Regions from separate parts of the Arthrobacter sp. BE255 genome, predicted to be linked through region 2. Evidence: riboswitches for the same ligand, from Rfam matches in the RefSeq annotation. Region 2 holds a riboswitch; each other region holds the start of a gene.

Region 1 (7,582 bases), on a different contig from region 2:
CTCACAGACGAGGGCCACGGAGGCGGACACCCAGTCGATGGAGAGCGCCAGCACCACGGTCATAAAAACGACGGCGGCGAACTTGCTCAGCGGATTGGCCCGGGTCAGCAGGGCCCGGTTTCCCGCAAGGGTCAGTTCCTGCCTCATGGGGCCACCGCCTCGGTGGTGCCGAGCCGGAGCTCGGCGCCGCCCAGGACTGCACTGAATTCGGCGTCGTGCGTCACGGACACCACGGCGGTGCCGGCGTCAAGCAGTTCGGAGAGGAAGGAGGCCAGCTCGGCCCAAGTGTTGGCGTCCTGGCCGAAGGTCGGCTCGTCCAGGACCAGAACCTGCGGATGCGCGGCGAGCACGGTGGCCACGGACAGCCGCCGCTTCTCACCGCCGGAGAGTGTGTACGGGTTGGCGTCCACGAGCTCGGTCAGCCGCAGCCGCTCCAGGAGTTCATCCACGCGTTCCTCGCCGTGGCCCACATGGCGCGGCCCGAACATCAGCTCGTCCAGGACGTTGCCGGTGACAAACTGGTGCTCCGGTTCCTGGAAGACGGTTCCAATGCGGGCAATCAGCTGCTCGGCCTTCCACTTGTAAGGGTCGATGCCGGCCCCCCGGCTCAGATCCACGGTGGCCGAAACATTGCCCCCGACCGGAGCCAGCAGCCCGGCGAGGGTCAGCGCAAACGTGGACTTGCCGGTGCCGTTGGGCCCGGTGATGGTGAGGGCCTGCCCTGCCCGGACCTGCGCCGAAATGTCCTGCTGGACAGGCACCGGCGGGATGGTTTTGAAGCGCCGGCGGCGGGGCCGTTCACGCGAAACGGCCAGGTCCTCGGCGGCCAGGAGGAGATCGCCGGTGCCGCCGGAAACCCGGCTGCGGGTGGCGGGGACAAAGCCCGGCACCCACACACCCGCGGCGATCAGCATGTTGCGCGCCTCGGCGAGGACCTGGTCCGGCGGCCCGTCGAGCAGCACCGCGGGATCGGCCGCGGAGCCGGGCTGCAGCACCACGATCCTGTCCACCAGGTCCTTCCAGACGGACACCCGGTGCTCCACCACAACCAGCGTGGCTCCGGTCTTGTCCAGGCAGCGGCCCACGGCGTCGCGGACTTCCAGCACGCCCGCGGGGTCCAGGTTGGCGGTGGGCTCGTCCAGCAGGATCAGGCCCGGCCTCATGGCCAGGATGCCGGCCAGCGCCAGGCGCTGCTTCTGCCCGCCGGAGAGGGCCGACGTCGGGTGGTCCAGCGGCAGGTGGGAGAGTCCGACGTCGTCAAGCGCCTCGTGCACGCGCGTCCAGATTTCGTCGCGGGGCACGGCGAGGTTCTCGGCGCCGAAGGCGACGTCGTCGCCCACCCGGGAGAGAACCACCTGCGTTTCGGGGTCCTGCTGCATCAGCCCGGCGCGGCCGCGCCGTTCACGCGGGGACGCGCCGTCGATCAGCAGTGAACCGGACTCGTCGGAATCGCCGGCCTCGCCGTCGTCGTTAATGTCCCCCAGCACCCCGGCGAGGGCATGCAGCAGCGTGGACTTGCCGGCGCCTGAAGGGCCAAGCAGGAGCACCCGCTCCCCGGGCCGGATGTCCAGGTCCAGGGCGCGGACCGCGGGCCGGGACCGGCCGGCGTGTCGCCAGCCCCAGCCGCGGGCGGTGACGGCGGCGGGCCGCACCGCGGCGGATGCGGCGCCGTCGTGAGCTGCGGGCATCAGGAGAAGACAGGCTCCGTCGCTGCCTTGCGGGACGCGAAGGAGCTTAGTACGCCGGTCCTGGCCAGGCCGCGGGTGGCGATCCAGGACAGGGCGCCGGCGATGACCGCACCGGAGATGGCCGTGAACACGATGTACGCGAGCTTGTCACCGCCGGCGTAGGCGATGTTCCAGCCCCAGGGGGCGAAGGAGTCGTTCAGGCCGCAGAAGAGTCCGGCAGCGGCGCCTGCCAGCAGCGATACGGGCAGGTTGAACTTCTTGTAAACGAAGACCGCGAAGATGATTTCGGCGCCGAGGCCCTGGACGAAGCCGGAGAACAGCACGGAGGCGCCGTATGGCGAGCCCATGATCAGTTCACCCATGGCGGCCACCGTTTCGCAGAAGAGGGCGGCGCCCGGCTTGCGGATGACAAGCATGCCCAGCACGGCCGGGATCATCCAGCCGCCGGCGATCAGGCCGGTCAGCGGCGGGTAGACGGCGTTCATGGGCGGCGAAACAGCGGCGGCACCCTGGGACCAGGCCCAGAAGATCACGCCGCCGGCGATGGCGATGAGGGCGGCCACCACGATGTCCACGATGCGCCAGGTGTTGCCGGTCTTTTTGATTGCTGCAGTACTCATGTGATCCTCCTGGGGAACAGGAGGGGAAAGTGTCCCGGCGACCGGCTGGATGCCGGCTGCCGCACACTTCGAGAACTCGACTCCCTTGCGCCGGTACTAGCCGGATCAGGTTCGAGGGTCTGCGGCTGTCCCGCACTCTCAGCGCCCACCTGCGGTTCCCTGGCAATGCCAGTGATGCCCGACGGCGGCGCTCCCCTGTCGTTGAATAATCTGCCCTGATGGGCGTGGTCCAGTTTACACCGCAGGGGCGGTAGATTGTGGGCCATGACTGCCAATAACCCGACTGTGACTGCCTTCAATCCCGATTCGACCGTGCCCCAGCCGGCGGGCCTGCTCGAGGCCCTGATCGGCCGGATCGAAGCCGAGATCAGCGAGCTGCAGTTCCCGCATTTCAGCAAGGACGACTCCCTCAACCTGGGGCTTCTCCTGGTGGAGTTGGGAAAGACGCGCCGGCTTCCCATCGCGATCGACATAACCAAGGGCGACCAGGTGCTCTTCCATGTGGCACTGGACGGCGCAACCCCGGACAACGAGCACTGGATCCGGGCCAAGCAGCGGACCGCGGCCAGGTATGAGGTGCCGTCGCTGCTGGTGGGCCTCCGCGGCCGGCTGCACGGCGGCCGGATTGAGGACCACGGCTGGTTCGACGAAACCACCTACGCCCCGCACGGCGGTTCGTTCCCGGTGTATGTGGCCGGCGTGGGTGCGGTGGCCACCGTCACCGTTTCGGGACTGCCGCAGCAGCAGGACCACGACCTCGTGGTGGAGGCCCTGCGCGAAATCCTGGGTTCCATGCGCGCCGAGTGAGCCTGGCCGGCAGCCGGCCGTCCTGAACCTGGCGGTTGACACCTGCTCCGGATGCCACAAAGATTGAATCGCTCCGGAAAGCGTTTTCTCGCCGAGGAAACAGCCGTGGAAGCAGCAGCCGGAGCCGACAGCCTCAGGAGGGCGTGCCCATGCGCAGCCAGCACACCATCGACCGTGAAGCCCTGGTCCGCCGCCACAACGTGGAACAGCGGAACCTTGACCCCCGCAGCCCTGTGTCCGTGGGCAACGGCGAGTTCTGCTTCACGGTGGACCTCACAGGGCTGCAAACCTTCCCGGCCGAGTACCCCGTGGGCGCGCGCAGCGAACTTCCGCCCGGGACGCTGCTCGGCACGCAGTCCCAGTGGGGCTGGCACTCCCTTCCCGCGGCAGAGCACTACGGCCTGGCCGGTTCCACGGTCCTCTACGATTCCCCCCGCGGCCCGGTCCCCTACGTGGATATGGTGGGCGACATCGTGGACGGGCAGGAAACCGGGTCCTCCCGTGCTGAAACCTGGCTCCGGGCCAACCCGCACCGCCTGGACCTGGGCCGGATCGGGTTTGCGTGGGCGGACCCGGACCCGATGGCAGGCGGGGCGCGGCCGCTCGTGCCGGCAGACGTCGTCGACCCCGCCCAGACCCTGGATCTCTGGACCGGGACAGTCACCAGCACCTTCAGCCTCCGGGGCCACTCGGTCAAGGTCACCACCGCCTGCCATCCGGACCGGGACCAGGTGGGCCTGGTCGTGGAGTCCCCGGCCCTTCAAGAAGGCCTCGTGGTCACCGTCGCTTTTCCTTACGGTTCCGACGCCTGGCACGACGCAGCGGACTGGAACCGGCCCGATGCCCACACCACCAGGCTGGCGGGACCCGCCGGCACCGGGACCGGCCAACAGCTGTGGACCGTGGACCGCGGCCTGGATGGATCGGGGTACCAGGTCACGGTGTCCGGCCAGTGCCTCCGCCTTGACCAGCCGGGCCCGCACGAACTGATGCTAAGACCGGCAGGCGGACAGGACGTCCTGGACCTGGCGGTCCAGTTCACCAGCACGGGCCAGGGCGACTGCGTCCTGCGCGGCACCGGCGGGCTGCCCGGGCCGGACTCCGGAACCGCCGTCGTCGAGGCCTCCCGCGCCCACTGGCCGAAATTCTGGCAGTCCGGCGGCGCCGTCGAGCTGAACGGCACACCGGACCCCCGCGCGACGGAACTCGAACGCAGGATCGTCCTCTCCCAGTACCTCACCGCGATCAACTGCGCCGGCTCGCTGCCACCACAGGAAACAGGGCTGGTCTGCAATTCCTGGCGCGGCCGTTTCCACCTGGAAATGCACTGGTGGCACGCCGCGCATTTCGCGCACTGGAACCGGACGGAACTGCTGCTTCCCAGCCTCCGCTGGTACGGGACCATCCTGGAACCGGCCCGGCAGACGGCCAAGGCGCAGGGGTTCGACGGCGTCCGCTGGCCCAAGCAGGTAGGCCCGGACGGGCGCGAGAGCCCCAGTCCGATCGGCACCTTCCTGATCTGGCAGCAGCCGCACCCCATCCACCTGGCCGAGCTTGCCTACCGGGCCGGGCCGTCCCGGGAACTGCTGGAGGAATTCGCGGAGATCGTCTTCGAAACGGCCACGTTCATGGCCAGCTTCGCGCACCCCACCGCCCGCGGCTTCGAGCTTGGGCCTCCACTGATCCCGGCGCAGGAAAGTTATGAGTCCGTCCGCGGCACCGTCACCAACCCCACCTTCGAACTGGCGTACTGGCAGTGGGCCCTCCGCACCGCCAACGCCTGGCGCGAACGCCTGGGCCTGGATCCGCGGGAGGACTGGAAGGCCGTTGCGGACGGCATGGTCCGGCCGCGGACCGTCAACGGCGTCTACGCGGCGATCGACGTCGAGCCCTTCACCATCCGCACGGACCACCCCTCCATGCTGTGTGCGCTGGGGGTGCTGCCGCAGACAGACCTCATCGACCCGGAGACCATGCGCGCCACACTCGCCGACGTCCTCGCCGACTGGGACTGGGACAGCACCTGGGGCTGGGACTACCCGGTGATGGCCATGACCGCAGCCCGGCTCGACGACCCGGAGACCGCCATCGACGCCCTCCTGCAAGGCGCCGGGAAGAACACTGCGCTGCCCAACGGACACAACCGGCAGACGGATTCCCTCCCCCTCTACCTGCCCGGAAACGGCGGGCTGCTGGCCGCCGTCGCCCTGATGGCGGCGGGCTGGGACGGCGGGCCGGACCGGCACGCCCCGGGTTTCCCGGCCGGCTGGACGGTGGCCTGGGAAGGCCTGGTGCCGGCGCCCTAGGCGGCAAGCCACGGGGTGACCGTGGCGTGGCCCCCGGGCGGCCCTGGCGCTGTCGGCCGGGCCAGCCGATGCCGCTAGGCTAGGGGAAGTCCTGAATTCGAGACGCAAGGAGGCACCGGAATGAACTTATTCATCAAGCTGCTGGGCACGGGCATCAGCCTGCTGGCCGGATTCGCCGGCACCAAGGCCGTAGACGCGATCTGGGAAAAGACCACCGGCAACAAGCCGCCGAAGGGCGGAAAGGACGATGTTCCCACAACGCTGCGCTCGGCACTGACGTTCGCGCTGATCTCCGCTTCGGTGAGTGCCGTCATCCAGGTCCTCGCCAACCGCGGCACCCAGCGTGCCATCACCCGGTTCGCGAAGAGCCAGGACATCGTCTAGGCCGCAAGCAGAAGCCGGGCTGCAGTCAGTCCGGCCGGCCGCCGTCGGAAGCATCCTCCCGGGACGCTTTGGCGGCGGCTTTCTGTACCACGGCCTCCAGCTCATCGGAGCTGAGCAGCTCCCGGTGCAGGTGCTTGGTGCGGTACCCGGCCCGGCCCACCATGTGCGCGGACACGGGCACGGTGAGCAGCTGGAAGATCCAGGCGACCAGCAGCACCGGCCAGACCCACCACGTCCGCATCTGCAGGCCGATGGACGCCAGCAGCAGGAACAGTCCCAGGACCTGCGGCTTGGTGGCGGCGTGCATCCTGCTCAGGAGGTCCGGGAAGCGCAGCAGGCCCCCGGCCGCGGCCAGGGACATCAGGGCCCCCACGACCATAAAGACGGCGGATACGGCGTCAATGACGGTGTCCACGACGGTTGGCTCAGGACTCATGGGGCTGCTCCCGCCGGTCGGCCACAAAGCGCGCCACGGTCACCGACCCGATAAAGCCGATGATGGACAGCGCCACCAGCAGCATGAGGTTGTTCAGGTGCCTGTTGACGGCCATGTCGATGCACAGCGCTGCACCCAGGATGGCCAGCAGGACGTCCGAGGCCAGGACCCGGTCCAGCAGAGACGGACCGCGCGCGATCCTGATGATGGCTCCCCCGGCGGCGAGCGAAAGAATGACTGCCGTGACAGCCAGGACAATCTGCATCATGCCGCGGCCTCCTGCCTGATTGCGTCCAGTTCCTGCCGGGTGCCCATGATGCGGATCAGACCGGCCTCGATGTCCCTGACTTCCCGGCGGAGCTTTTCCACGTCGTCGGGCGTGCTGACATTGAGCCCGTGGAGGTAGAGGGTGGATGTTGAGCGGTCCACCTCCACCACCAGCGACCCGGGGATCAGGGAGATGACGTGCCCGGTGGCAGTCACCATCAGGTCCTCGTGGCTCCGCAACGGAACGGCGACGACGGCGTTGGTCACCGCGGGTCCGCGGACCACCGCCAGGTACATGACCTGGAAGCTCGCCGCCACCACCTTGACCAGGAATCCCAGCGCGAAGGGCACGGCGTGGCGGATGTTGAACCGGCCGCTCAGGTCCACGGGCGGAAGGTAGAACATCCGGGCCACCGCTACAGCCAGGATGGCGCCGAACAGGAGGTTGCCCGGGCTGAAGTCCTGCCACAGGGCGCCCCAGACGATGACCAGCCAGACCAGGAGGGGCAGCTCCTGGCGAAGGGAGATGCGCCGGCGGCTCATTTGCCTCCTCCGGACGTCAGGATCAGGGGCACGGCGGTTTCTTCGCCGAGGACTGCCTGGATGTAGGAGGACCGGTCCAGCATGTCCCGGGCGGCCTGGTCCGAGACTTTGAACAGCGGCCCGGCGAAGACCGTCAGCGATACGCCCAGCAGGACCAGGCCGAGGGTGGAGCCCACCATGGTCCGCGGCAGCAGCGTGACGTTGTTGCGGCCGCCGCGGCGGCCGGTGTCGGAAGTCTCGCGCGGGGCGAGCAGCACGGGGTCGGGGTGTTCGGCGTCGGACGGCTTGCGCCAGAACGCCCGGTTCCAGACCCTGGCGACGGCCAGCAGGGTGAGCAGGCTCGTTAGGACGCCGCCGATCACCAGCGCGTAGGCCAATGGTGTGCCGAGCTCAATCCCGGCCTGCATGAGGCCCACTTTCCCGAGGAACCCGGAGAACGGCGGGATCCCCGCCAGGTTCATGGCCGGGATGAAGAACAGCAGCGCCAGCAGGGGCGAGAGTTTGGCCAGGCCGGCCAGCCGGTCCACGGAC
Region 2 (7,582 bases):
TACCGGTTTTGGCCTGTCCGATGATGTCATGGCCCGAGAGCGCCACCGGCAGGGTCATGGCCTGGATCGGGAACGGGTGGGTGATCCCGGCGTCGGCCAGGGACTCCACGATATCGGCGCGGACGTTGAAGTCGGCGAAGGACTTCTCCTCGATCTCGTGCGGCTTTTCATCCGAGATAATGGTTTCTTCCGGCTCGAGGGTCTCGGTGCCGGAATCGTCAATCAGGAGCTGGTGGGTATGCAATTCACTCACAGGGGAGTTTCCTTATTCATTTGGGCATTGGCGCTGCCTGCTCAACGGGCCGGCCAACGTGGCCGTTCCGGAGCACGCTCGAAGCGCGCAAGCAAATCCAGTGGAAGCCGATCGCGGGCTATCTAATGCTGGCACTGGTGACCAGCGGGTGTATCTCAAGATCGCGTAGGGGCGGGCTTGTTGAATTCAAAATCAAGGAAATCAACGACCGGGCATCCATATCTACTTCTTCAGTCTACCGGCAAGGACTCCTAATCCCGGCTTTGCCCCTTCGGCAGCCCTGCGGCTAACTGACCAGCTCGAAATGGACTTCCCGCGTGGCGATGTCCGAGGAGAGAAGCCGGACCCGGACCTTCGTGCCTGATTCGAGGTCTCCGGCGCAGCGCGCGGTGACTGCGGGTTCGGCTATCTGGATGATCCCGGACGGGCCGTTACCGTTCCTTCCATTGCCGTTGCCATTTCCGTTGGAGCCGTTGCCGCCGCTCTTTTCATTCCCGTCCTTCTGCGGCTTGGACCCGGAAATGACGATCGCGTCGAATTCCTGTCCGACGTGGTTGACCAGCAGGGCAGCTTCGACGGTGTCCAGGGCCAGCCGCTCCATCCGGGCGGCCAGCTGGTCGGAGCCGGCCATGATCCCGGGCAGGGAGGGCAGGGCCTCGCGTGCCCAGCCCGGGACGGCCCTGCCGTTACTGAGGGCGTCGCAGATCACCAGCACAAAACGGTCCACGAGGCGGCGGAGCGGGGCTGTGGTGTGGGCGTAGGCTGCCCCGATCGCGGACTGGATGGCGTCGTCCGGGATCCCGCCGTCGAACGCCGTGTAGCTGGCACCGCGGAAGAGCATTCCGGCCGAGTGCATGATGGCCAGTTGCCGGGGGTCGGTGGGGTCGAGGGTGCGGAGGTACTCCCCGTAGCCGGCCTTTCCGTCCCAGGGTTTGCCCAGCGCCTCGGTCTGCAGCCGGAAGTGCCGCAGGGACCGTTCGTCAGGTGCCGGCATGGTCCGCAGGATGCCGACTTTGCCTTCGAGCATCAGCGTGGCGGCGGCCATCCCGGTCATCAGCGAGATCTGGGCGTTCCAGTCCTCCACGGGGAGCTGCGGAGCCGCGGCGATCCGGTAGCCGCCGTCGGGAAGCTGGACGATCTCCTGCTCGGGCATGTTCAGGCTGGCGCCGTCGCGTTCCCGTTCCAGCTCAACGCGTTTGAGGCCCACTTCCTTCAGCAGCTGAAGCACCGGTGAAGCTGTTCCGGCGTCGAGTTCGGCCTGCGCCCCCTTGTAGCTGAGTTTGGCCCGGCTGCGGACACGCGCCCTCTGGACGGCCACGGCGGTCACCTGGGCAGCCGGGTCCAGTTGGAAGTCCCAGACGAAGGCAGAGCAGAGCTGGCCTGCCAGGAGGCTTCCGGCCCCCTCGCTGATGACCTCCGGATGCAGCGGGATTCGGCCTTCCGGCGCGTAGAACGTCTGTCCCCGGCGGCGGGTCTCGGCGTCCAGCGGACCGCCGGGCGCTACGAAAGCGGGAACGTCGGCGATGGCGTACAGAACCCGGTAACCGCTTCCGGCCGGCTCAATGAACAGTGCCTGGTCAAGATCGGTGGACGACTCCGGATCGATGGTGAGGAAGTCAACGCCGGTCAGGTCGGCGTCCGGAAGCTGCCGGGCTGCGACGGCTGCCTCGGCATCACGGACCGCGTCTGCCGGATAGGCGCCCGGCAGTTCCAGTTCGGTCCGCAGCGCGCCCAGTGCCTCCTCGAGGGCATTGTTGTGCTCGTGGACGTTAGGGGCCAACCGATGATGTGACACGAAAATCAGGGTAGCCCGATTTTCGCCGATAATGCACGCAATCGGTCCCCCGGCCCGCAGTCCTAGGAGTCGGCGGCGTCCAGGGCCGCCAGGAGCGCCGACGCGGCCGCGGCAGGGTCCGCGGCTTCGGTGATGGCCCGGACCACCACTACCCTGCTGGCACCCGCTTCCACCACCTGCTCCACGTTGCCCAGGTCAACGCCCCCGATGGCAAACCAGGGCACGGTTGCCCCGCCGGAAGCGGACCCGGCCCGCTTCACCGCTTCCGCCGCATACTTCACAAGATCAAGCCCGACGGCGGCCCGGCCGGGTTTGGTGGGTGTGGCCCAGACCGGTCCAACACAGAAATAGTCGAGTCCGCCGGCGGCGGCCGCGGAGGCGGTGATGGCGCCGTCGATCTGCGCGGTGGTGTGGGTGGACAGCCCGATGACGCCGGCGTCCTGGACGAGCGAACGTGCCGCAGCAAGCGGAAGGTCCTTTTGGCCCACATGGAAGACCGGCGCCCCCGACAGCACCGCGACGTCGGCGCGGTCGTTCACGGCCCACAGCCGCCTGTGGCGCTCGGCCGCCTCTTTCAGCACTGCCAGCAGCTCAAGTTCCTCGGCCGCCTCGATGGTCTTGTCGCGGAGCTGGATGATGTCCACCCCGCCGGCGAAGGCCGCATCCACAAACCCGGCGAAGTCGCCGCGGTCCTTTCGCGCATCCGTGCACAAGTACAGCCGGGCGCTGCTGAGGGCGTCGGACCGGAGTGCGGTGTTGGAAAAGGCGGTGCTGTTGGAAAGGGCGTGGTTCATGGAAACCAGACTAGTTCCTCTAAACTGGGCAGGTACTGCGGGAGCCCGTGGCAGCTGTCATAAAGCGGCCGGGCTGAGAGGGCGTCAGAGCCGACCGCTTGACCTGATCCGGCTAGTACCGGCGTAGGGAAGGAAACAGATGCTCCCCCCAACCGGAAGTCCGTCCGCTGCGGCTCCCGCTGAGCTGCAAGCCGATGTCGCCGTTATCGGTGGAGGCGTGATCGGCCACGGCATCGCCTGGGAGGCCAGACGCTCGGGCCGTTCGGTGGTGGTCATTGATGACGCCCCCGGTTCCGGCGCCAGCTGGGCTGCGGCCGGCATGCTCGCCCCGGTGAGCGAGCTGCACTACCAGGAGGAGGACCTCCTGGAGCTGATGCTTGAATCCTCGGCGCTGTGGCCGGCATTCGCCGCGGACCTGGCCCGCGACGCCGCGGCTGACGCCGGCTACCTGGCCACACCCACGCTCGCCATCGGCGCGGACGCCGCCGACCGCCGGGCCCTGATGGACCTGCGGGCCGTACAGCAGGCCCACGGGCTGGACGTTGAACCGCTGACGGTCCGTGAAGCCAGGAGCCGCGAGCCGCTTCTGAGCCCTGCCATCTCCTGCGCCCTGGACATTCCCGCCGACCACCAGGTGGACCCGCGCAAGCTTGTGGCGTGCCTGCGTCAGGCGTTGGCCAGCCACGGGGAAGATCCACGTTCCGCCGTCACCGGAGCGCTCGACGCTTTCGCCGTCGTCGACCGCGCGTCGTCCCTGATGTGGGAGGACGGCCGGGTCACCGGCGCCAGGCTGGCGGGCGGGGGACTGGTGACCGCCGGGGAAACCGTGGTGGCCAACGGGCTGCACGCGGCCTCCCTGGACGGATTGCCTGCCGGGCTCCGGTTGCCGCTGCGTCCGGTGCACGGGGATATCCTCCGGCTGCGCGTCCCGGACCACCTCCGCCCGCTTGTCACTGCCACCGTCCGTGGCCTGGTCCGGGGTGTGCCGGTGTATATCGTTCCGCGGTGTGACGGCACAGTGGTGATCGGGGCCACCCAGCGCGAGGACGCCCTGGCTGCTTCCGGCCCGGAGCGCGGCGGAGGCGCCGCCGGCGTTTCGGCGGGCGGCGTCTACCAGCTGCTCCGCGACGCCCAGGTGCTGGTGCCGGCCGTCGCCGAGCTGGAGCTGCTGGAAAGCACGGCCAGGGCCCGCCCCGCCACGCCGGACAACGCGCCGCTGCTGGGCCGGGTCAACTTCCCTGAAAGCCGCGGACACGTGCCCGGCCTCATCGTGGCCACCGGCTTCTTCCGCCACGGGGTGCTGCTGACGCCCGCAGCGGCCACCATCTGCCGGGATCTCATGGACGGGCGGACGGATCCGCGTTGGCACCCGTTCAGCCCGGCCAGGTTCTCCGGCCGCCCTTCCACCGTTCAACCCATCAAGGAACATGCATGAACATCACCCTCAACGGTACACAGCACGCCGTGTCCGACGGCGCCTCCATCACCACGCTGGTCAGCCAGATCACCGGCCGGCCCCTTGCCGCCAACGGACAGGCGACGGACGGCCGGAAACTGGGTGTCGCCGTCGCACACAACTCCGAAGTAGTACCCCGAAGCCAGTGGTACGTCACGGCGCTCGCCGACGGTGACGACGTCGAACTGGTCACCGCAGTCCAGGGAGGCTGAAGCATGACCGAAACCATCAACGCCACCAACCGGGCCGGGCACCCGGACCCGCTGATCATCGACGGTGTGGAACTCGGGTCGCGCCTGATCATGGGCACCGGCGGAGCCCCGAGCCTGGACGGACTTGGCGCGGCCCTGCTGGCCTCCGGGACGGAACTGACCACCGTGGCCATGCGGCGGTTCTCGCCGGCCGAGACAGGCTCGCTGTTCCAGCTGCTGGTGGACCACGGAATCCGGGTCCTGCCCAACACGGCGGGCTGCTTCACGGCCCGCGACGCCGTCATGACGGCCGAACTGGCCCGCGAAGCGCTGGAAACGGACTGGGTCAAGCTGGAGGTGATCGCCGACGAGCATACTCTTTTGCCCGATGCCGTTGAGCTGGTGGACGCCACCGAACAGCTCGTGAACCGGGGCTTCAAGGTGTTTGCCTACACCAATGACGATCCTGTGCTGGCCCTGCGGCTCGAAAACCTTGGCGCGACGGCGGTCATGCCGCTGGGCTCGCCCATCGGTACCGGACTGGGCATCCTCAACCCGCACAACATCGAGCTCATCGTGTCCCGCGCCTCGGTGCCCGTAGTGCTGGACGCCGGGATCGGCACGGCCTCGGACGCTGCGCTCGCCATGGAACTGGGCTGCGACGCCGTCCTGCTGGCCACAGCGGTTACCCGTGCCCAGAACCCGGCGGTCATGGGGGAGGCCTTCAAGCACGCAGTCATCGCCGGTAGGCTGGCGAAAGCGGCCGGGCGGATACCGCGCCGTGAGCACGCCCTGGCGTCGTCGGCCATGGAAGGCCGGGCAGAGTTCCTCTGACCATCTCCCCGCCGCCGCCCACCGGCGCCGCTCCCGCACGACGACCCGAGGGAGACAGCTGTGGGCGGCAAGCAAGAGATACTCACCAGGTCCGGCATCGACGAGGCGCTGGACGGCCTTCCGGACTGGCGGTACCGCCTCGGCGGACTCGTGACGGTCTACAAAACGCCGACGGCGGCGGCAGCGCTGCAGCTGATGGCCGCCGTCGGACGCCTCGCCGAAGAACAAAACCACCACCCGGACCTCGACTGGCGGTATAACCGCGTCTTCCTGCGGTACACCTCCCATGACGCCGGCGGTGAGGTCACCTCCCGGGACGTGGCGGCAGCCGCCGCGGCAAGCGCGGCCGCAGCCGACGTCGGAGCAACAGCGGAACCGGGACTGCACCGCACCGTCGAGGTGGGCGTTGACACCACGGACGCCGCCGAAATCTCCGAAGTCTGGCGCGTTGCCCTCGGCTACAGGAAAGGCCCCGGCACGGCCCTCGCGGATCCGTACGGCCGGGGCCCTTCCGTGTGGTTCCAGGAGACACCCACGCCCCACAGCAGCCGCATCCACCTCGACATCCATCGAAGCCGGGGCGAGTCTGCGGCCGTTCTCGAAAAGTCCGCGGCCGCTGGCGCCTTAGTGAACCGTGACCACGCACCCGACTGGGTGGTGGTCACGGATTCACAAGGGAACAGGCTCTGCCTGTGCACGGAGGCAGGACATCAGCCGGCGGATTGAGCCGGCTACAGCTTGAGCGCCGCCGTCAGCCGGAGGGTGTCATAGTGCGCCCTGGTGCGTCCGAGGTAGATGGCAGCGCCCGCGGCAGCCACGGTCCCCAGCACCATGGGCAGGACCCACGGTATCCAGGTCAGGCCCGGCTGGTAGCCGAAGCCCGCGGCCATAAAGATGATCCAGCTCAATGCGCCGACGGCAGTGGCGACCCCGGCGGGCAGCCCCATGCCGTATTTGGCGTGCCGTTTGTCGTTAGCCCAGACAATGAAGCCTGCGGCCACGGTCACGAGCACAACAATCGTCAGCGAAAGCATTGAATCTCCTCAAAAACGCAACGGATGCCTGCCCTCGGAGGGCGGGTTGGCCGGCGGCCTGCTAGAACTGGCCGAAGCCGACCTTGCGGGCCTCTTCCGCGCCGATTTCGACGTAGCCCAGGGCATTGCCGGGAACGATGATGATACGGCCCTTGTCGTCCTTCAGGCGGAGCTCGGTGCCCTTGGTGATGGCTTCTTCAACGACCGTAGCCACGGCGTCAGCGTCCTGCGCTGATTCCAGCACGATTTCGCGGCCAATATTCTGAATGCCAATCTTAATTTCCAAAAGGGGGCCTCCCAGCCAATCAAAGTTTCTTGGGTTCTCTCATTTGTAGTCTAGGACTCTTTGGGGAAGCGAGAGATTCCGCGCCAAGCTAAACGATAGATGAGGTCGCTGGCCACATCGAGGTCGAGGTTTCCGTCGGTTTCGAGCCAGTACCGGGCGCTGACCTGGGCCATTCCCGCAAGCCCGCGCCCCAGCAGCTGTGCCTCCAGATGGGGCAGCTTGGTGTCCTCGGCAATGACCCGGGCGACGGCGTCGGCGAATGTTTTGTTGAATGTCTCAAGGCGTGAACTGACGTCCGGATCGTTGATCAGGTCCGATTCGAAGACCAGGCGGTGGGCCTGGTCGTCGCTGGCGATGAAGCGGTAGTACGCCCGCATCACGGCCTGGACACGTTCTTTATTGTCGATCGTGGAACTGAGGGCGCCGAGCATCAGGTCGGTCAGGGAGCTCAAGTGGCTGTCCAGCAGGGCCAGGTACAGTTCGCGCTTGGACGGAAAATGCTGGTAAAGCACCGGTTTGCTCACATGCGCCGTCTCGGCGATCTCGTCCATCGCGGCGCCATGGTATCCGTTGGCGACAAAGACCTCCTGGGCCGCAGCGAGGAGCTGGGCCCGGCGCTCGTCCCGGGGAAGTCGGGCGGACCGCTGGCCTGCGGCGCGTTGAGGTGCAGGCGGTTCGCCTTCGGACGCCCGGTCAGCCCGTGCTTCGTGGACCACAGTTGCCCTACTTTCCATTGCAGTTACCTCCACTTTACTGCGGGGTAATATGACCTCGCGGTATCTCGGGGCATACATTGAAGTATGGCTTCGACATTCACCACAAATGTTTCCTCTGTTTCCCTTGAACCCCTGGTGGAGCCCGCAGGGGATTTGACTCCCGCCGAAGTGGAGCGTTATTCCCGGCACCTCATCATTCCCGAGATTGGGGCCATGGGACAGC
Region 3 (7,582 bases), on a different contig from region 2:
GTGGGTGCCACGCTGGCGGACGATGATTTCGCCTGCGGAAACTACCTGGCCACCGAAGCGCTTCACGCCGAGGTACTGGGCGTTGGAGTCACGACCGTTGCGAGTGGAACTCGCGCCTTTTTTATGTGCCATTTGAAATGCCTGCCTCTAAATTCTGGGGAATCTGCTGAAAACCTGAACAGTAACCGGTGGTTACTTGATGCCAGTGATCTTGATCTTGGTCAGTTCCTGACGGTGACCCTGGCGCTTCTTGTAACCGGTCTTGTTCTTGAACTTCTGGATGACGATCTTCGGACCACGGAGGTCATTGAGGATCTCAGCCGTAACAGTTACCTTGGCCAGGTCCGCAGCGGCGGAGGTGACCTTGTCACCGTCTACCAGGAGCAGTGCGGGCAGCTGAATAGTGCTGCCGGCTCCACCGGGGACGCGGTTCAGGGTAACGAAGTCTCCAACGGAAACCTTCTCTTGGCGGCCGCCTGCGCGGACAATCGCGTACACCACTTGGGAACTCACTTCTCTCGACGTTTATTACTAGATTTGCGTGCGGAACCTGGGCCTATGTTTGGCTGGGCTCTCGCTGTGCCTCAACGCCGTGGGGTCGTAACCCAAGTGTTGGCGTAAGCACCGAAGATCTAGAATACGCTAATTTTGCCTTCGGCCGCAAATGAGGCTGGTTCCGGCGGGCTGTCCGTGATAGGCACCACAAGCAGGTGCCGCACGAACAATCGCCGAACCGTGCCCGACTATCGTACCGGCTGGATCGGCTCTGGACGGTCAGGCGTGGATACGCGGCGCGTCGAAAAAATCCACTTCGAAGCGGCACGACTGGCTGAAGGCCACCACCATTGCGGCCCGCTCGTCCTCCGAGCCGCGCCGCCCGGCCTCGTCGGCCATGGCAATGGCCTCACGGGTGGCCTGCGCGAAATCCTCGTCGGCGTAGGTCCGCAGCCATTCAGCGTATGGGTGGTCGGCCGGGGCGCCGGCGGCGAGGAATTGCGCGTGCAGGGTCTGTCCGACTTCAGCGTAGAGCCAGAAGCACGGCAGGACGGCCGCCACCAGCACCGCGTAACTGCCTGAGGTCGAGGCGGCCAGCAGGTGGTCCACGTAGGACTTGGTGACGGGGCCAAGCACGGGCTCCACCGTGCGGGTGCTGAGCCAGCTCCGGTGCAGCTCCGACTCGACCTCCAGGCACTGCTGCGCCGATCGGGCCCAGAACAGCTGCGCGGCCTCGGTGGGGGCCAGGGCGCTGGCCCGTGCCAGCACGCGTGAGTACCCGTTGAGGTAGGTGGCGTCCTGGGCAAGGTAGTAGGCGAACTGCTGTTCGGGGAGGCTGCCGGCCGCGAGGTCCCGGATGAAGTCCAGGTTGTAGATGGCTTCGAGGTCGGCTGTGGACTCCTGGCGGAGGATTTCGGCGAACTCCCCCACGGCCAGCCCTCGGTGCGGTTCTGCGGGCGCGCCCGGTGCCTGCATGTGGTGGAAATGGTGGATGGGACCGTTTCCCGCCCCGACGTCCAGGCTGCCCGAGGACTCCAGCGCACCGGCCAGCCAGGGCTTGACGAGCCGCAGCGAGGCCTCCCAGTCCCCCAGCCGGGCCTGCGCCGTGGCCATGGCCGAGGAAAGCGAGCAGCCCGTGCCGTGGCTGTTCCGTGTGGGGACCCTGTCCCCCGGAACCTCCACAATTTCCCGGGCAAGCAGTCCCCCGGTGTTGACGAGGGCATCCGGGCAGGCGGCGCCGTCGAGATGTCCGCCCTTCACCAGGATGGTGGCCCCGGTCGCCGCGGCGAGCCGCCGGCCCTGTTCCAGCGCTTCAGCCCAGGAGCCTGCCTGGGCCTCGCCGAGCAGCATCGCCAGCTCCGCGAGGTTGGGGGTGATCAGGTCTGCCAGCGGCAGGAGTCCGCGGAGGGCAGCCTCGGCCGATGCCTGCAGGAGCCTGTCGCCGCTGGTGGCCACCATCACCGGATCAAGGACCACGACGCCGGGGCGCACCTTGTCGAGCCAGCCGCGGACGGCGGCCACCACCTCGGCGTCGCCGAGCATGCCGATCTTGACGGCGTCGATGGTGATGTCATCGCTGACGGCTTCGAGCTGCTGGGCCAGGAAGGCGGCCGGGGGGACGTGGACCGCGCGGACACCCTGTGTGTTCTGCACTGTCAGGGCGGTGATGGCGGCCATGCCGTAGCCGCCGTGGGCTGCAATGCTTTTCAGGTCGGCCTGGATGCCTGCGCCGCCGGACGGGTCGGAGCCTGCGATGGACAGCACGCGGGGTACGTCCCGGAGGACGGGCGACGGCGCCACGGCACTGGGTGCGGAAGCGGGCGCCTGAGGCAGGACTGAAGTTGAAGACAAGGAAGACATCCCTTCGCCGGTGCTAGCCGGACAGGTTCAACGGGTGTGGATCTCAGCCGGCCCTCTGCGCGGCACCCCGTGTCGGTACCCCAGCCTAGCGTTTCCGCGCCGGCCGCCGTGTCAGATGAAGCCCTTAACGCCGGAATGCCCGGACACGCCCTGTGAAGGGCGGGCCCGGGCATCCTGGCGGATTTCCTTGCGGAGGGTCAGAGCTCGGAGGCCGGAACTCCTACGCCGAGGATGATGGGCGCTTCGGCGGGCGTTTTCGCGGCCGTGCCGGTTTTGGCGGGCTCTGGTGCCTTGGCGGCGTGGGAGTGGGTTCCGGCCGCAGACTGCGTTGCCTCGTGGTGCTCCACCGAGGTGGCGTTGGCCGCGCCCTGGGCCCGGCTGGCGCTGCGGTTGCGGCGCGGCCTGCGGGTCCGGGACTGCTCCGCGGTGTGGTCGGAGTAGTCCTTCTCCTCTGCAGCCACAGCGGCCTGGGGAACCGAAATGGCCGGTGCGGCGGACTGCGGCGCTGCCTGCGAGGGCTCCGGCGCGGTGACGGCGGGTTCGCCGAGGTGCGCAAATGCTTCCGCCAGCCGGTCGAGGGTCAGGGCAGGCTGCTGCGGCTGGTCGGCCGCGTGCTCCACGAACGGCAGTGCCACCTGCTCGCCGCCGAACGTGAGCACGGCAGCAGGACGTCCGGAGGCGTCAGCGTCGTGCTGCGCGGCGGCCGGGGCTGCGGGTGCCTGCTCGGGCGTTGTCCGTGCTGCGGGCGCGGCGGGGGCCTGGGCTCCTGCTGAAGCGGCGTGGGCTACCTCGTCGTCGTGCAGGTGTGCTGCGTGCGCTGCTGCGGCGATGTTGGCGAGGGCCGCCCTGGTGGCCTCGGCCTTGGCGTGCCGTTCGGCGTCGCTCGGGTCCGGGTGGACGGTGTGGATCTGCACCGGTGCGGACGGTGCGGTCTCCAGCGGGGCGCCTCCCCGTCCACGGCGACGCTTGCGGTCGTTGCGGCCGCCGGGCTGGCTGTCAGCCCGCTGGCTGTCCGGGCGCTGGTCAGGGCGCGGGGTTTCGGTCCGGTGGCTGTCCGCACGCTGTACGTGGTGCTCTGCTGCGACAGTGTTGGCGCGGCGGTGCTCCACGGGATCGTCGTGGGTGACCACTCCGCGGCCGGCGCAGGTTTCGCACTGCTCACCGAAGACTTCGAGGAGCCCGGTGCCCATGCGCTTGCGCGTCATCTGCACCAGACCCAGCGAAGTCACTTCGGCCACCTGGTGCTTGGTCCGGTCGCGGCCCAGGCATTCGACCATGCGGCGCAGGACAAGGTCCCGGTTCGATTCCAGGACCATGTCGATGAAGTCGATGACGATGATACCGCCGATGTCGCGGAGCCGGAGCTGCCGGACGACTTCTTCGGCCGCCTCGAGGTTGTTCTTGGTGACGGTTTCCTCGAGGTTGCCGCCGCTGCCGGTGAACTTGCCGGTGTTGACGTCCACCACGGTCATGGCTTCGGTGCGGTCGATCACCAATGAACCGCCGGAGGGCAGGAACACCTTGCGTTCGAGCGCCTTGTGGATCTGCTCGTCGATCCGCCAGGAGGCGAAGATGTCCTGGTCCTTGGTCCACTTTTCCAGGCGGCCCACCAGGTCCGGGGCAACGTACGTGACGTAGGCCTCGATGGTGTCCCAGGCCTCTTCACCGGAAACGATCAGTTTGGAGAAGTCCTCGTTGAAGACGTCGCGGACCACCTTGATGGTGAGGTCCGGTTCGCCGTACAGCAGTTCCGGGGCGAGGATCTTGGTGGACGTGGACTGGCTTTCAATGCCCTCCCACTGGGCCCGCAGCCGGTTGATGTCGTGGGTGAGCTCCTCTTCCGAGGCGCCTTCGGCAGCCGTGCGGACGATGACGCCGGCGTGCTCGGGCAGGCGGTCCTTGAGGATGCGCTTGAGGCGGTTGCGTTCGACGTCGGGCAGTTTCCGGGAGATGCCCGTCATGGAGCCGCCGGGTACATAGACCAGGTACCGGCCGGGAAGGGAGATCTGGCTGGTCAGGCGTGCGCCCTTGTGGCCCACGGGATCCTTGGTGACCTGGACCAGGACGGTATCGCCTGACTTCAGGGCGTTCTCGATGCGGCGCTGCTTGCCTTCGAGGTTGACGGCTTCCCAGTTAACCTCGCCTGCGTACAGGACGGCGTTGCGGCCGCGTCCGATGTCAACGAACGCCGCTTCCATGGACGGCAGGACATTCTGCACCTTGCCGAGGTAGACGTTGCCGATCAGGGAGTCCTGCTGCGTCTTGGAGACAAAGTGTTCCGCCAGGACGCCGTCCTCCAGGACGGCGATCTGGATTCTGTCGTCGCGCTGGCGGACGATCATCTGGCGGTCCACGGATTCGCGGCGGGCGAGGAACTCTGCCTCGGTGATGACCGTGCGGCGGCGGCCGGTGTCGCGGGATTCGCGGCGGCGCTGCTTCTTTGCTTCGAGCCTGGTGGAGCCCTTGACGGACGTCACGCGGTTGTTCACCGGCGCTTCAGTCACGGCGCGGGGAGCCCGGACGCGGGTCACCGTGTTGGGGGGATCGTCGTCCCCTCCTCCGGTCAGTTCCAGGTCCTGGTCACCGCGGCGGCGCCGGCGGCGGCGGCGTGAGGTGACGCCTTCGTCTGCCTGGCCGGCTGACTCCTCGTCAGCCTCGTCGGTTTCGTTGTCGGCGCCTTCGCTGTCGCCGTCAATCTCGCGGTCGCCGGTGCGGCTGCGCCCGCGGCGGCCACGGCTGCGGCGCCTGCGGCGGCCGTTGGCGTCGTCCTCGTCGCCGAGTTCGGCGTCGTCCTCTTCCGGCTCCTCTGCCGCGGCGGCGGGTCCCGGTGCGGGGCGGACTACGGTGCTCAGGTCCGGGGCCTGGAACAGGACGGACGTTGCCGATCCCGGCTCCAGGAAGAGTGAGCCGAACGGGCTGCCGGGTGCGGCGTCGGCCGGTGCCGGCTCCGCCGTTTCCGCGGATTCGGTGACGGCTGCAGCGTCCGGGACTGTGGATTCGGCGGCTGCGGGGGCCTGGGCTTCCTCAGCGGGGTTTTCCGGCGTGGCGGCTTCGGGCGCCGGGGCTGCCGGCGCAGCTTCAACAGCTGCGGCGGTCTCCGGTGCCACATCGGGCTCGACGGCGGCGGCGACGTCGGGAGCCGACGTCTTGCGGGTTGCGACGCGGCGGCGGCGGACCGGCTTGGTCTCCGGTTCCGCGTCGGCGGGGGCTTCCGCCCCGGCTGCGGCGTTCGCGGTGGCAGCAGGTTCCGTTGGCCCGGTGCTGTCGTTGGCTCCGGCGTCACCGGCCGCTTCGTCTGCGGCAAAGGCAGGCAACGGTTCGGCGGCGGCGTCGACCTTCTTGCGGGCGCGGGTACGGCGTACCGGTGCTGCCGCCTCAGGAACAGACGCATCAGCTGCGTCCTGGGTGCCGGCGTCGGCAGCGGTTACTTCGGCGCCTGCAGTAGTTTCCGGCTTCGGCGCGGCCTTCCGCCGGGTCCTGGTGGCCTTCTTGGGCGCGTCGGGCGCCTCGGCTGCCGCTTCATCGTTGTTAACGGCCAGTACTTGTTCATTTTCCATATGTGGCAACACTCCTGCCCCTGACGTACCGCCACATCCGGCACCCATTGGGGCATATATTTGTCAAAACCCGCAGGCGTTGACAGAAGTCAAGTGGATACTCCCAGGTTCGCACCGGCAGTGGGGTGCGGCAGCCCGTGGGAGCCGGCGGCTGCGTTCTGAAACCCGTTGTTCTACGTGCCACAACCAGGTGCCGACCAATGGAATGGCGGGAAAGACGGATCAGAGAATCCGAAGCCTGCCAGCTCATCATTGGCGGTCTTGGGAACAAAGCCACCGGACCGGAGTCCGAATGTGGGTCGGCCTCCAGCCAAACTCATTCTCTCACACGCGGACTAAAAGGCGGCGGAAGCAAGAGCACGTGATCACTACGTGCCCGCATTGGTGTCCCGGCTGGGCGCCGGATTCAGCCTGCGGCGTTACAATCGGGGCAAAGAGCACCCGATGATAGGACGCCTGAAACCATGCCCAGCATCTCGCCCGTCAGCGGCGCCGAAACCGGCAGCCCGGCATCCGCCCGCACAGCGGCGGCCACGGAGCCCCACGGGACTGTTCCCCCCATGACACGCGACCGGCCGCTCGGCTGGCTGATGGTTGTCACCGGCATCATCGGCTGGCTCGCCTCCGGAACCCTGGTCCTGGAAAAGCTTGAAGTCCTCAAGGACCCGAACCACACCACCGTCTGCGATGTTAACCCGTGGATTTCCTGCGGGCAGGTGATGCAGACGTGGCAAAGTTCAGTCTTCGGCTTTCCCAACATGTTTATCGGCATCGTGGCGTTCGCGGTCATCATCACCATGGGCATGGGGCTGCTGTCCGGCGCTGCGTTCTCGCGCTGGTACTGGGCAGGACTTCAGGCCGGCGTAACGCTGGGGTTCGCCTTTGTGGTGTGGCTGTGGTCCCAGGCCCTGTACGAGATCCACATCCTGTGCCCCTTCTGCATGATTGTGTGGGCTGCCATGATCCCGCTCTTCGTCTGGACCACCATCAGGAACATCAGCCACGGCGTCATCCCCGTACCGGCCGGCGCGGCCAAGGTCCTGGGCGACTCGGGCTGGATCATCACTGCGCTGCTTTACGTGGCCGTCGTCGCCACGATCTTCTTCGCCTTCATCCAGGTGTTCGCGGGGACGTCAGGCTTCTAAGGGGCAACCCCAGCCCACCCACCAAACAGCCCACCAGACAGCGCGAACGTACAGTTGAGGCCCTGGTTTCCGCGGAAACCAGGGCCTCAACTGTACGTTCGCGCCTAGTGGTGGGGTTAGTCCTGGAACCAGATCTTGATCTCGCGCTCAGCCGAGTCCACGGAGTCCGAGCCGTGGACCAGGTTCTGCTGGACCTTCAGGCCCCAGTCGCGGCCGAAGTCGCCACGGATGGTGCCCGGGGCAGCCGTGGTGGGGTCCGTGGTGCCGGCGAGGGAGCGGAAGCCTTCGATGACGCGGTGGCCTTCGAAGATCGCCGCGACAACCGGGCCGCTGAGCATAAACTCCACGAGGGGCTCGTAGAACGGCTTGCCAACGTGCTCTTCGTAGTGCTGTTCCAGGAGTTCGCGGCTGGCGTCAACCTTCTTCAGCTCAGCGAGGGTGTAGCCCTTGGACTCGATGCGGCTCAGGATGGCGCCACTGAGGTTGCGGGCCACGCCGTCGGGCTTGATCAAAACTAGGGTGCGC
Region 4 (7,582 bases), 340 kb from region 2:
CGCCATGCTGCGGGAGGTCACCGCCCGCAGGATTCCCCCGAAGGCGACCGCTACGTCCGTTCCTTCATAGCCGATGTCAGCCGGCGGCGGCAGCCCAGGGCGTCCTGACCCGCGTACTTTGTTGAGGTGCACCCCGTCCGGCCAGCCCCCAAATGCCAGCCGGACGGAGCCTCAAGCCCGCTAGCGGCGGGCGGCTTGGGGTACCTCCAGGTCAGGCAGGTAGACCTTTCCGCCTGCCGCGAGGAACTCCTCGCTCTTTTCGCGCATCCCGGCCGCCATTTCCGCCAGCGCGGCCTGTGATTCCGCTGAACCGTACTCATCCCGGATGTCCTGGCTGATCCGCATGGAGCAGAACTTCGGGCCGCACATGGAGCAGAAGTGGGCCGTTTTCGCCGGCTCGGCCGGCAGCGTCTCGTCGTGGAAGGCTTCCGCGGTCACCGGGTCCAGGGACAGAGCGAACTGGTCCCGCCAACGGAACTCGAACCGGGCCTTGGAGAGGGCGTCGTCGCGTTCATGCGCGCCGGGGTGTCCTTTGGCGAGGTCGGCGGCGTGGGCGGCGATCTTGTAGGTGATCACGCCGGTCTTTACATCGTCCTTGTTCGGCAGGCCGAGGTGTTCCTTGGGCGTGACGTAGCAGAGCATCGCCGTGCCATAGCGGGCGATTTCCGTGGCGCCGATGGCCGAGGTGATGTGGTCGTAGCCAGGTGCTATGTCCGTCACCAGCGGCCCGAGCGTGTAGAAAGGGGCTCCCTTGCACAGCTCCTGCTGGCGTTCCACGTTCTCCCGGACCAGGTGGAACGGCACGTGGCCCGGGCCTTCCACCATCACCTGCACATCGAATTCCCAGGCCCGCTGGGTCAGTTCAGCGAGGGTGTCCAGTTCGGCGAACTGGGCGGCATCGTTCGCGTCTGCCGTGGCACCCGGCCGCAGTCCGTCGCCAAGCGAGAACGCGACGTCGTACTTGGCGAAAATTTCACACAGCTCGTCGAAGTGCGTGTACAGGAAGTTCTCCTGGTGGTGGGCCAGGCACCAGCCGGCCATGATGGAGCCGCCCCGCGAGACGATGCCGGTGACGCGGTTGGCCGTCAGCGGCACATAACGCAGCAGCACGCCGGCGTGGATGGTCATGTAGTCCACGCCCTGCTCGCACTGCTCAATCACGGTGTCGCGGAAGACCTCCCACGTCAGCTTGTTGGCCTCGCCGTTGACCTTCTCCAGCGCCTGGTAAATGGGCACGGTGCCGATGGGCACGGGGGAGTTGCGGATGATCCATTCACGGGTGGTGTGGATGTCATCCCCCGTGGAAAGGTCCATGACAGTATCGGCGCCCCACTGGGTGGCCCACTGGAGTTTGTCCACTTCCTCGGCGATGGAGCTGGTCACAGCCGAGTTGCCGATATTGGCGTTGATCTTCACCAGGAAGGCCTTGCCGATGATCATCGGCTCGGATTCAGGGTGGTTGATGTTGTTGGGGATGATCGCACGTCCCGCGGCCACTTCGCTGCGGACCAGCTCCACGTCACAGTTTTCGCGGAGGGCGACGAACTGCATCTCCGGAGTGATGAGGCCCTCCTTCGCGTAGTGCATCTGGGTGACTGTCCGGCCTTCGACGGCGCGGCGGGGCACCGGCTGAGCCCCTTTCCACTCCGCGGACGCAGCGCCGCGGCGCACGGCCGACTTGCCGTCGTCGAGCAGGTTCCGTTCCCGGCCGCTGTAAGGCTCCGTATCGCCGCGGGCCGCGATCCACTCTGAGCGGAACGGGTTGAGGCCCACCACCGGATCGCTGCCCGGGCCGGCGGTGCGGTAGGTCCGGAAAGGACCGTTGGCCTCGCCGTTGGGCGAGGGCTCCAGCGCGATCTCGGTCACCGGCACGCGGATTCCGGTGGCTTCGTCGTTGATGAATGCCAGCGAGTGCGACTTCAGCGACTGGGTTTCAGATGCCCCGGCCTCATTTTGGGCAGGGATCAGCTGTGTTTCTTGTGTACTCAATGAATACTCACTTCCTTCGCCGGCATTACCCGGACAGGTTCAACGGTCGCAGGCTGCGTCAGCCCGATCTCAGCCCCTGCAAGGGCTCCCGTGTGGTCTAGAAGAAGCTACCACAGGTCCGGGCGGGGCGTCCTTGCCGTGACCACCGCACCGTCTTCCGCGGATTAGGCTGGTGCCATGGCCGGAATCATCGAATTCAGCGGAACTGTGCTCACCGGACCGTTCCAGGAACGGCAGGGGCTGTGGTCCGTCGACGGCCGCCTCACGTTCCACCGGCCCGCCACCGCACCGGATGTTGTGCTCGACGGCTGGGTCCTCCCCGGGTTCGTTGATGCCCACTGCCACATCGGCCTGGGACCCGGCGGCGCCGTGCCGGATGAGGTGGCCGAAGAACAGGCCCGCACCGACCGCGACGCCGGCACCCTCCTGGTCCGAGACGCCGGCGCGGCGAGTGACACCCGCTGGCTGCAGCAGCGGCATGACATGCCCAGGCTCATCCGTGCCGGGCGGCACATTGCCCGCTCCCGGCGCTACCTGCGGGACTTCGCCGTCGAAGTTGAGCCTGGGGGCCTGGTCGAGGCGGTGCGCAAGCAGGCACGGGCCGGCGACGGCTGGGTCAAACTGGTGGGGGACTGGATCGACCGCGACGCCGGCGACCTCGCGCCGTCGTTTCCCGACGCCGTCGTCCGCGACGCCGTGCAGGCGGCGCACGACGAGGGCGCCCGCGTGACCGCCCACTGCTTCGCCGAAGACACCCTGGACCAGATGCTCGACGCCGGCATCGACTGCATCGAGCACGCCACCGGACTGCTGCCCCGCCACCTTCCGCGGCTCGCCGGGCAGGGCGTGCCCATTGTGCCGACCCTGATCAACATCGACACCTTCCCGGACATCGCCCGCCAGGCCGAAGCCAAATTCCCGCGGTACGCCGCCCACATGCGGGCATTATGGGAGCGCCGGGCCGAACGCATACTGGAAGCATTTGAGGCCGGCGTGAAGATTTATGCCGGGACGGACGCGGGAAGCGTGATCCGGCACGGGCGGATCGCCGACGAAATCCTGGCGCTGCACCGGGCGGGCCTTCCGCCGGCGGCGGCGCTGGACGCAGGCTGCTGGGGCGCGCGGCGCTGGTTGGGTGCTGACGGGATTTCGGAGGCAGCCGGCGCGGACGTGGTGGTCTGCCGGGAAGACCCGCGGCAGGTGCCTGCCACGGTCGCCTCGCTCACGAACGTTGTGTTGCGCGGAGAACTGATCCGCTGACGGTTGAAGATCACACCGGCGCCACTGGGAATAAATTGAAGCTTCAAGTAATTTAGAAGAGTAGAGGCCACCGAAACCCGGCGGCCACCGGACCGGGAGTTTTCGATGACCGCAGAATCCACCAGCCAGGACCTTCTACCTGCCGAGCTCACCATGGGCACGGTGATGCTGAAGGTGGGCAACGTGAAGCTCATGACCGACTACTACCAGCGCGCGCTGGGCCTCGACGTGGTGGCCGAACAGGACGGCGGCCTCTATCTGGGCCGCCTCGGAAAGCCCCTGGTCCATCTCGCCGCCGGTCCCGGGCTGAACCTTCCCGGCAGGGGAGAAGCCGGCCTGTTCCACACGGCCCTGCTCTTTGAGGACCAGGCAGCCTTGGCGGCCACCGTCGCATCCGCGGCCCAATACGAGCCGCGCTCCTTCACCGGCAGCGCGGACCACCTGGTCAGTGAAGCCTTCTACTTCAACGATCCGGAGGGCAACGGAATCGAACTCTACTGGGACCGGCCGCGCAAAAACTGGTCGTGGAACGGGACTGAGGTGGTCATGGACAGCCTGGCCCTGCCTCCCCAGCGCTACCTGGAGCAGCACCTCACCCAGGAGTCGGTCGAGGGCCAGCAGCGGACAGCCGCGGGAGTGGGGCACGTCCACCTCCAGGTCGGCGACGTCCATACCGCCCAGGACTTCTATGTGGGAACGCTGGGGTTCGAAAAAACCGCAGGCTGGCACGGGCAGGCGCTATTTGTCTCAGCCGGCCGCTACCACCACCACATGGCCATGAATGTCTGGAACAGCCGCGGCGCCGGTCCCCGGAAGGACACCCTCGGCCTGGGTGAGGTGCTCATCGAAGTGCCGTCGGGAGACGACGTCGGAGCACTTGCCGACCGGCTGAAAGTCGCCGGGGTGGCCAGCCACCACACCGGAGCTGAATTGCGCTTCGAAGATCCCTGGCGCAACCGCATCCGGGTCGCCGTCCGCTAGCCGGGTGCGGCGGCCGGATGTGCGCCAGGCGGTGTACTAGGCTGAGTCCGAACGGCCGGGGCAGCCCGTGAAGCTGCCCGCCAGGGCCGCACCGTCGACGGAATGAGGGCGATTCCCATGGGCTTCACCGAAATCTTTGTTTCAACCCACGACGCCGCGCTGAAGCGTGCCGGGATCCTGGATGACGGCGGTTCCCCCGACACTGCCGGTCTTCGGATCCCCGGGATCAGCGACTTCGAGATTGAACAGCTCGGGGATCTCGCCGGCGCTGCCGTGCACGCCGGGGGAGCAGACTACGAGCTGGCCATGGTTGACGTGGCCAGCGATTCGCTGCTCGGGGTTCCGCCTGCCATGGTGCGTGCGCTGGCGGAACTGCTCAGCTACGAAACTGAAGGCGAAGGCAATGTTCTGGACGATGTCGCCGAACAATGGGCGGCCCAGGACGACATGCCGTTTGGTGCGTCAGAGGCCAGGAAATACGTGCAGCAGCTCGCGGAGCTGGCGGGTGCAGTTGACGACGCCGACCGCACCGGGCTGTACGTCTGGTCCTCCTGAGGCTCCTGCTGCCCTGCCGCAGGGCCGGCGGATCCGCGCCAAGTCGAAATCCGGGCCCTGATCTGGCACAATAAACAGGTACTCGATCTGCGTGGCCCCTCTCTCCGCGTCCGGATCCTGTCCTTCGAACCCTCAAGTATGGCCCGCCCCACGGGTGCAGAACGTCGGGTTCACCCCTTTTCTGAAACAGGAGTGACCACAAAAGTGGCCGTAAAGATTCGCCTTAAGCGCTTTGGCAAGATGCGCGCACCGTATTACCGCATCGTCGTTGCAGACTCACGCACCAAGCGTGATGGCCGTGCAATCGAAGAAATCGGCAAGTACCACCCCACCGAAGAGCCCTCATACATCGAGGTTGACTCCGAGCGTGCCCAGTACTGGCTCGGCGTGGGCGCACAGCCGTCCGAGCAGGTTGCCGCGATCCTCAAGATCACCGGTGACTGGCAGAAGTTCAAGGGCCTCCCGGGCCAGGAAGGCACCCTGAAGACCAAAGCTCCGAAGGTTGCCTTCGTTGCTCCGGAGAAGGGTTCCGTGATCATCCCGGAAGCGATCACCAAGAAGTCCAAGCAGTCCGACGCCCCGGCCGAGGCCGAAGCAGAGACCACCGAGGCTGAGTAGATTGCTGGCTGAAGCGCTCGAACACCTGGTCCGCGGAATCGTTGATTCCCCGGAAGACGTCAAGGTCACCTCGAAGAACAACCGCCGTGGGGACACCCTCGAGGTACGCGTTCATCAGGACGATCTCGGACGGGTGATCGGCCGTCAGGGCCGCACGGCACGCGCATTGCGCACGGTTGTGGCGGCACTGGCCGACGGCGAACCGGTAAGGGTCGACGTCGTCGACACCGACCGCCGCCGCTAAAGCGCTCGGCACTATCAGTCTTTTGCTCCGGCCCTTCCACCAACGGTGGAGGGGCCGGAGTGCTTTCACCATCACGCCTAATCCGGCACAACCATGAACAGAGGAACAGATGCAGCTTCAGGTGGCACGAATCGGCAAACCGCATGGAATCCGCGGGGAAGTGACGGTCCAGGTGCTGACTGACGCGCCGGCGGACCGGTTCGTTCCGGGCACCGAGTTCGTGGTGGAACCCGCTTCGGTTGGTCCCCTGACCGTGGTCAGTGCCCGCTGGAACAAGGACATCCTGCTCCTCGCCTTCGACGCGATCGAGACCAGGAACGAAGCGGAGACCCTCCGCGGGGCCAAACTGTTCATCGAAACCGAAGAGCTGGACGAAGATGACGACGAAGGCTGGTACGAGCACGAGCTGGTGGGCCTCGAGGCCCGGGTCGGCTCACAGGTGGTAGGCAAGATCGCGGCCCTGCACACCATGCCCGTCCAGGACCTGCTGGTGGTCGAAGCCCCGGACGGCAAGGAAATCCTGATTCCGTTCGTGGAACAGATCGTCCCCGAGGTCAACGTCGCCGAAGGGTTTGTCCTGTTGACTCCGCCGGACGGCCTGTTTGACGTCAACGCCGACGACGCCGGTGCCGCCGGACCGGGGGACGACGCGTAGATGAGAATCGACGTCGTCAGCATCTTCCCGGAATACCTGGCGCCCCTGGAGCTGTCCCTTATCGGCAAGGCCCGCCAGGATGGCCTGCTGGACCTGCAGGTCCATGACCTGCGCGAGTTCACCACGGACAAGCACCGTTCCGTGGACGACACCCCCTACGGCGGTGGCGCCGGGATGGTGATGAAGGCTGAACCGTGGGCACAGGCCCTGGCGTCCGTGGCCGAGGCCAGCGAAGGCAAGGCGGCCAAGCCCGTGCTGATCGTCCCGTCGCCTGCGGGGGAGCGCTTCAGCCAGGCCCTTGCGTACGAGCTGGCCGAGGAGGATCAGCTCGTCTTCGCCTGCGGACGCTACGAGGGCATCGACGAGCGGGTTATCGAATGGGCGGAGGATCACTTTACCGTGCGGCCCATGAGCCTGGGGGACTACGTCCTGAACGGCGGCGAAGTGGCCGTGCTGGCCATGGTGGAGGCCATTGGCCGGCTGCTGCCCGGTGTTGTCGGCAACCCCGATTCCCTGGTGGAGGAGTCACACTCGGACGGGCTGCTTGAATACCCCGTCTACACCAAACCCTCCGTCTGGCGGGACCGCGAAGTGCCGGCCGTACTCCTGAGCGGCAACCATGGGAAGATCGCGCAATGGCGCCGCCATGAGCAGTTCCGCAGGACGGCCGAGCGCCGTCCCGACCTGCTGGATACGTTCGACGCCGGGAAGCTGCCCCGCGCGGACCGCACGGCATTCGCGGACCTGGGGTACGACGTCGTCGGCGGCCGTCTCCGTCCCCGGCCCGACGCGCCCAACTGACGGGTGCACGCCATCGGCCGGGATTGGCTGTAAGCCGCCGGATGTGGCAAAATTAGTCCTTGTGTCTGCTGGGTCCGCACCTGCTACAGGGGGAGCGCAACCAACAGCCGGACACCCCGGGACCTTCAATCAGTGAAGGAACCGGATCCACTTAACTTTCGGCGGTAATTCCCGGTGCTTCCGGGCTTGCCCGCCGTGACCCAAAGTGAATGACCTGTGGCGTTCACCAGGAGTGCAATCATGCATATTCTCGATTCCGTAGATGCAGCCTCGCTGCGCACCGATGTTCCTGTCTTCCGCGCGGGTGACACCCTCAAGGTCCACGTGAACATCATCGAAGGCAAGAACTCCCGTGTCCAGGTATTCCAGGGCTTCGTCCTGGGCCGCCACGGCGACGGTCTTCGCGAAACCTTCACCGTTCGCAAGGTCTCCTTCGGCGTCGGTGTGGAGCGTACCTTCCCGGTGCACTCCCCGATCAT

Evidence for each region. A riboswitch is a leader RNA that binds a small molecule or an ion and turns the genes downstream of it on or off. The one in region 2 is predicted to bind thiamine pyrophosphate.
Region 1: it holds a riboswitch for thiamine pyrophosphate, as region 2 does, so the genes downstream of both, J2X42_RS10505 (ECF transporter S component) here and thiO (glycine oxidase ThiO) in region 2, are expected to answer to the same signal.
Region 3: it holds a riboswitch for thiamine pyrophosphate, as region 2 does, so the genes downstream of both, J2X42_RS06675 (bifunctional hydroxymethylpyrimidine kinase/phosphomethylpyrimidine kinase) here and thiO (glycine oxidase ThiO) in region 2, are expected to answer to the same signal.
Region 4: it holds a riboswitch for thiamine pyrophosphate, as region 2 does, so the genes downstream of both, thiC (phosphomethylpyrimidine synthase ThiC) here and thiO (glycine oxidase ThiO) in region 2, are expected to answer to the same signal.

The regions. Positions count from the first base shown of each region.
Region 1 covers NZ_JAVDWK010000005.1:20,284-27,865, reverse strand. Annotated here, with positions in the region: gene J2X42_RS10515 (energy-coupling factor transporter transmembrane component T) at 1-147, opposite strand, end outside; gene J2X42_RS10510 (ATP-binding cassette domain-containing protein) at 144-1,688, opposite strand; gene J2X42_RS10505 (ECF transporter S component) at 1,688-2,308, opposite strand; TPP riboswitch at 2,373-2,515, opposite strand; gene J2X42_RS10500 (heme-degrading domain-containing protein) at 2,573-3,115, shown strand; gene J2X42_RS10495 (hypothetical protein) at 3,265-5,421, shown strand; gene J2X42_RS10490 (DUF4235 domain-containing protein) at 5,542-5,805, shown strand; gene mnhG (monovalent cation/H(+) antiporter subunit G) at 5,831-6,241, opposite strand; gene J2X42_RS10480 (monovalent cation/H+ antiporter complex subunit F) at 6,231-6,509, opposite strand; gene J2X42_RS10475 (Na+/H+ antiporter subunit E) at 6,506-7,051, opposite strand; gene J2X42_RS10470 (Na+/H+ antiporter subunit D) at 7,048-7,582, opposite strand, start outside.
Region 2 covers NZ_JAVDWK010000001.1:349,033-356,614, forward strand. Annotated here, with positions in the region: gene J2X42_RS01675 (DEAD/DEAH box helicase) at 1-253, opposite strand, end outside; gene J2X42_RS01680 (RNB domain-containing ribonuclease) at 540-2,048, opposite strand; gene thiE (thiamine phosphate synthase) at 2,111-2,842, opposite strand; TPP riboswitch at 2,870-2,989, shown strand; gene thiO (glycine oxidase ThiO) at 2,982-4,277, shown strand; gene thiS (sulfur carrier protein ThiS) at 4,274-4,510, shown strand; gene J2X42_RS01700 (thiazole synthase) at 4,514-5,323, shown strand; gene J2X42_RS01705 (4a-hydroxytetrahydrobiopterin dehydratase) at 5,384-6,049, shown strand; gene J2X42_RS01710 (hypothetical protein) at 6,055-6,357, opposite strand; gene J2X42_RS01715 (DUF3107 domain-containing protein) at 6,419-6,643, opposite strand; gene J2X42_RS01720 (TetR/AcrR family transcriptional regulator) at 6,694-7,359, opposite strand; gene moeB (molybdopterin-synthase adenylyltransferase MoeB) at 7,444-7,582, shown strand, end outside.
Region 3 covers NZ_JAVDWK010000003.1:69,113-76,694, reverse strand. Annotated here, with positions in the region: gene rpmA (50S ribosomal protein L27) at 1-132, opposite strand, end outside; gene rplU (50S ribosomal protein L21) at 193-501, opposite strand; gene J2X42_RS06675 (bifunctional hydroxymethylpyrimidine kinase/phosphomethylpyrimidine kinase) at 775-2,355, opposite strand; TPP riboswitch at 2,338-2,435, opposite strand; gene J2X42_RS06670 (Rne/Rng family ribonuclease) at 2,553-5,912, opposite strand; gene J2X42_RS06665 (vitamin K epoxide reductase family protein) at 6,377-7,057, shown strand; gene ndk (nucleoside-diphosphate kinase) at 7,174-7,582, opposite strand, start outside.
Region 4 covers NZ_JAVDWK010000001.1:693,764-701,345, forward strand. Annotated here, with positions in the region: gene J2X42_RS03205 (alpha/beta hydrolase) at 1-108, shown strand, start outside; gene thiC (phosphomethylpyrimidine synthase ThiC) at 181-1,989, opposite strand; TPP riboswitch at 1,984-2,091, opposite strand; gene J2X42_RS03215 (amidohydrolase family protein) at 2,167-3,249, shown strand; gene J2X42_RS03220 (VOC family protein) at 3,355-4,230, shown strand; gene J2X42_RS03225 (hypothetical protein) at 4,348-4,785, shown strand; gene rpsP (30S ribosomal protein S16) at 4,990-5,403, shown strand; gene J2X42_RS03235 (RNA-binding protein) at 5,405-5,647, shown strand; gene rimM (ribosome maturation factor RimM) at 5,757-6,302, shown strand; gene trmD (tRNA (guanosine(37)-N1)-methyltransferase TrmD) at 6,303-7,103, shown strand; gene rplS (50S ribosomal protein L19) at 7,344-7,582, shown strand, end outside.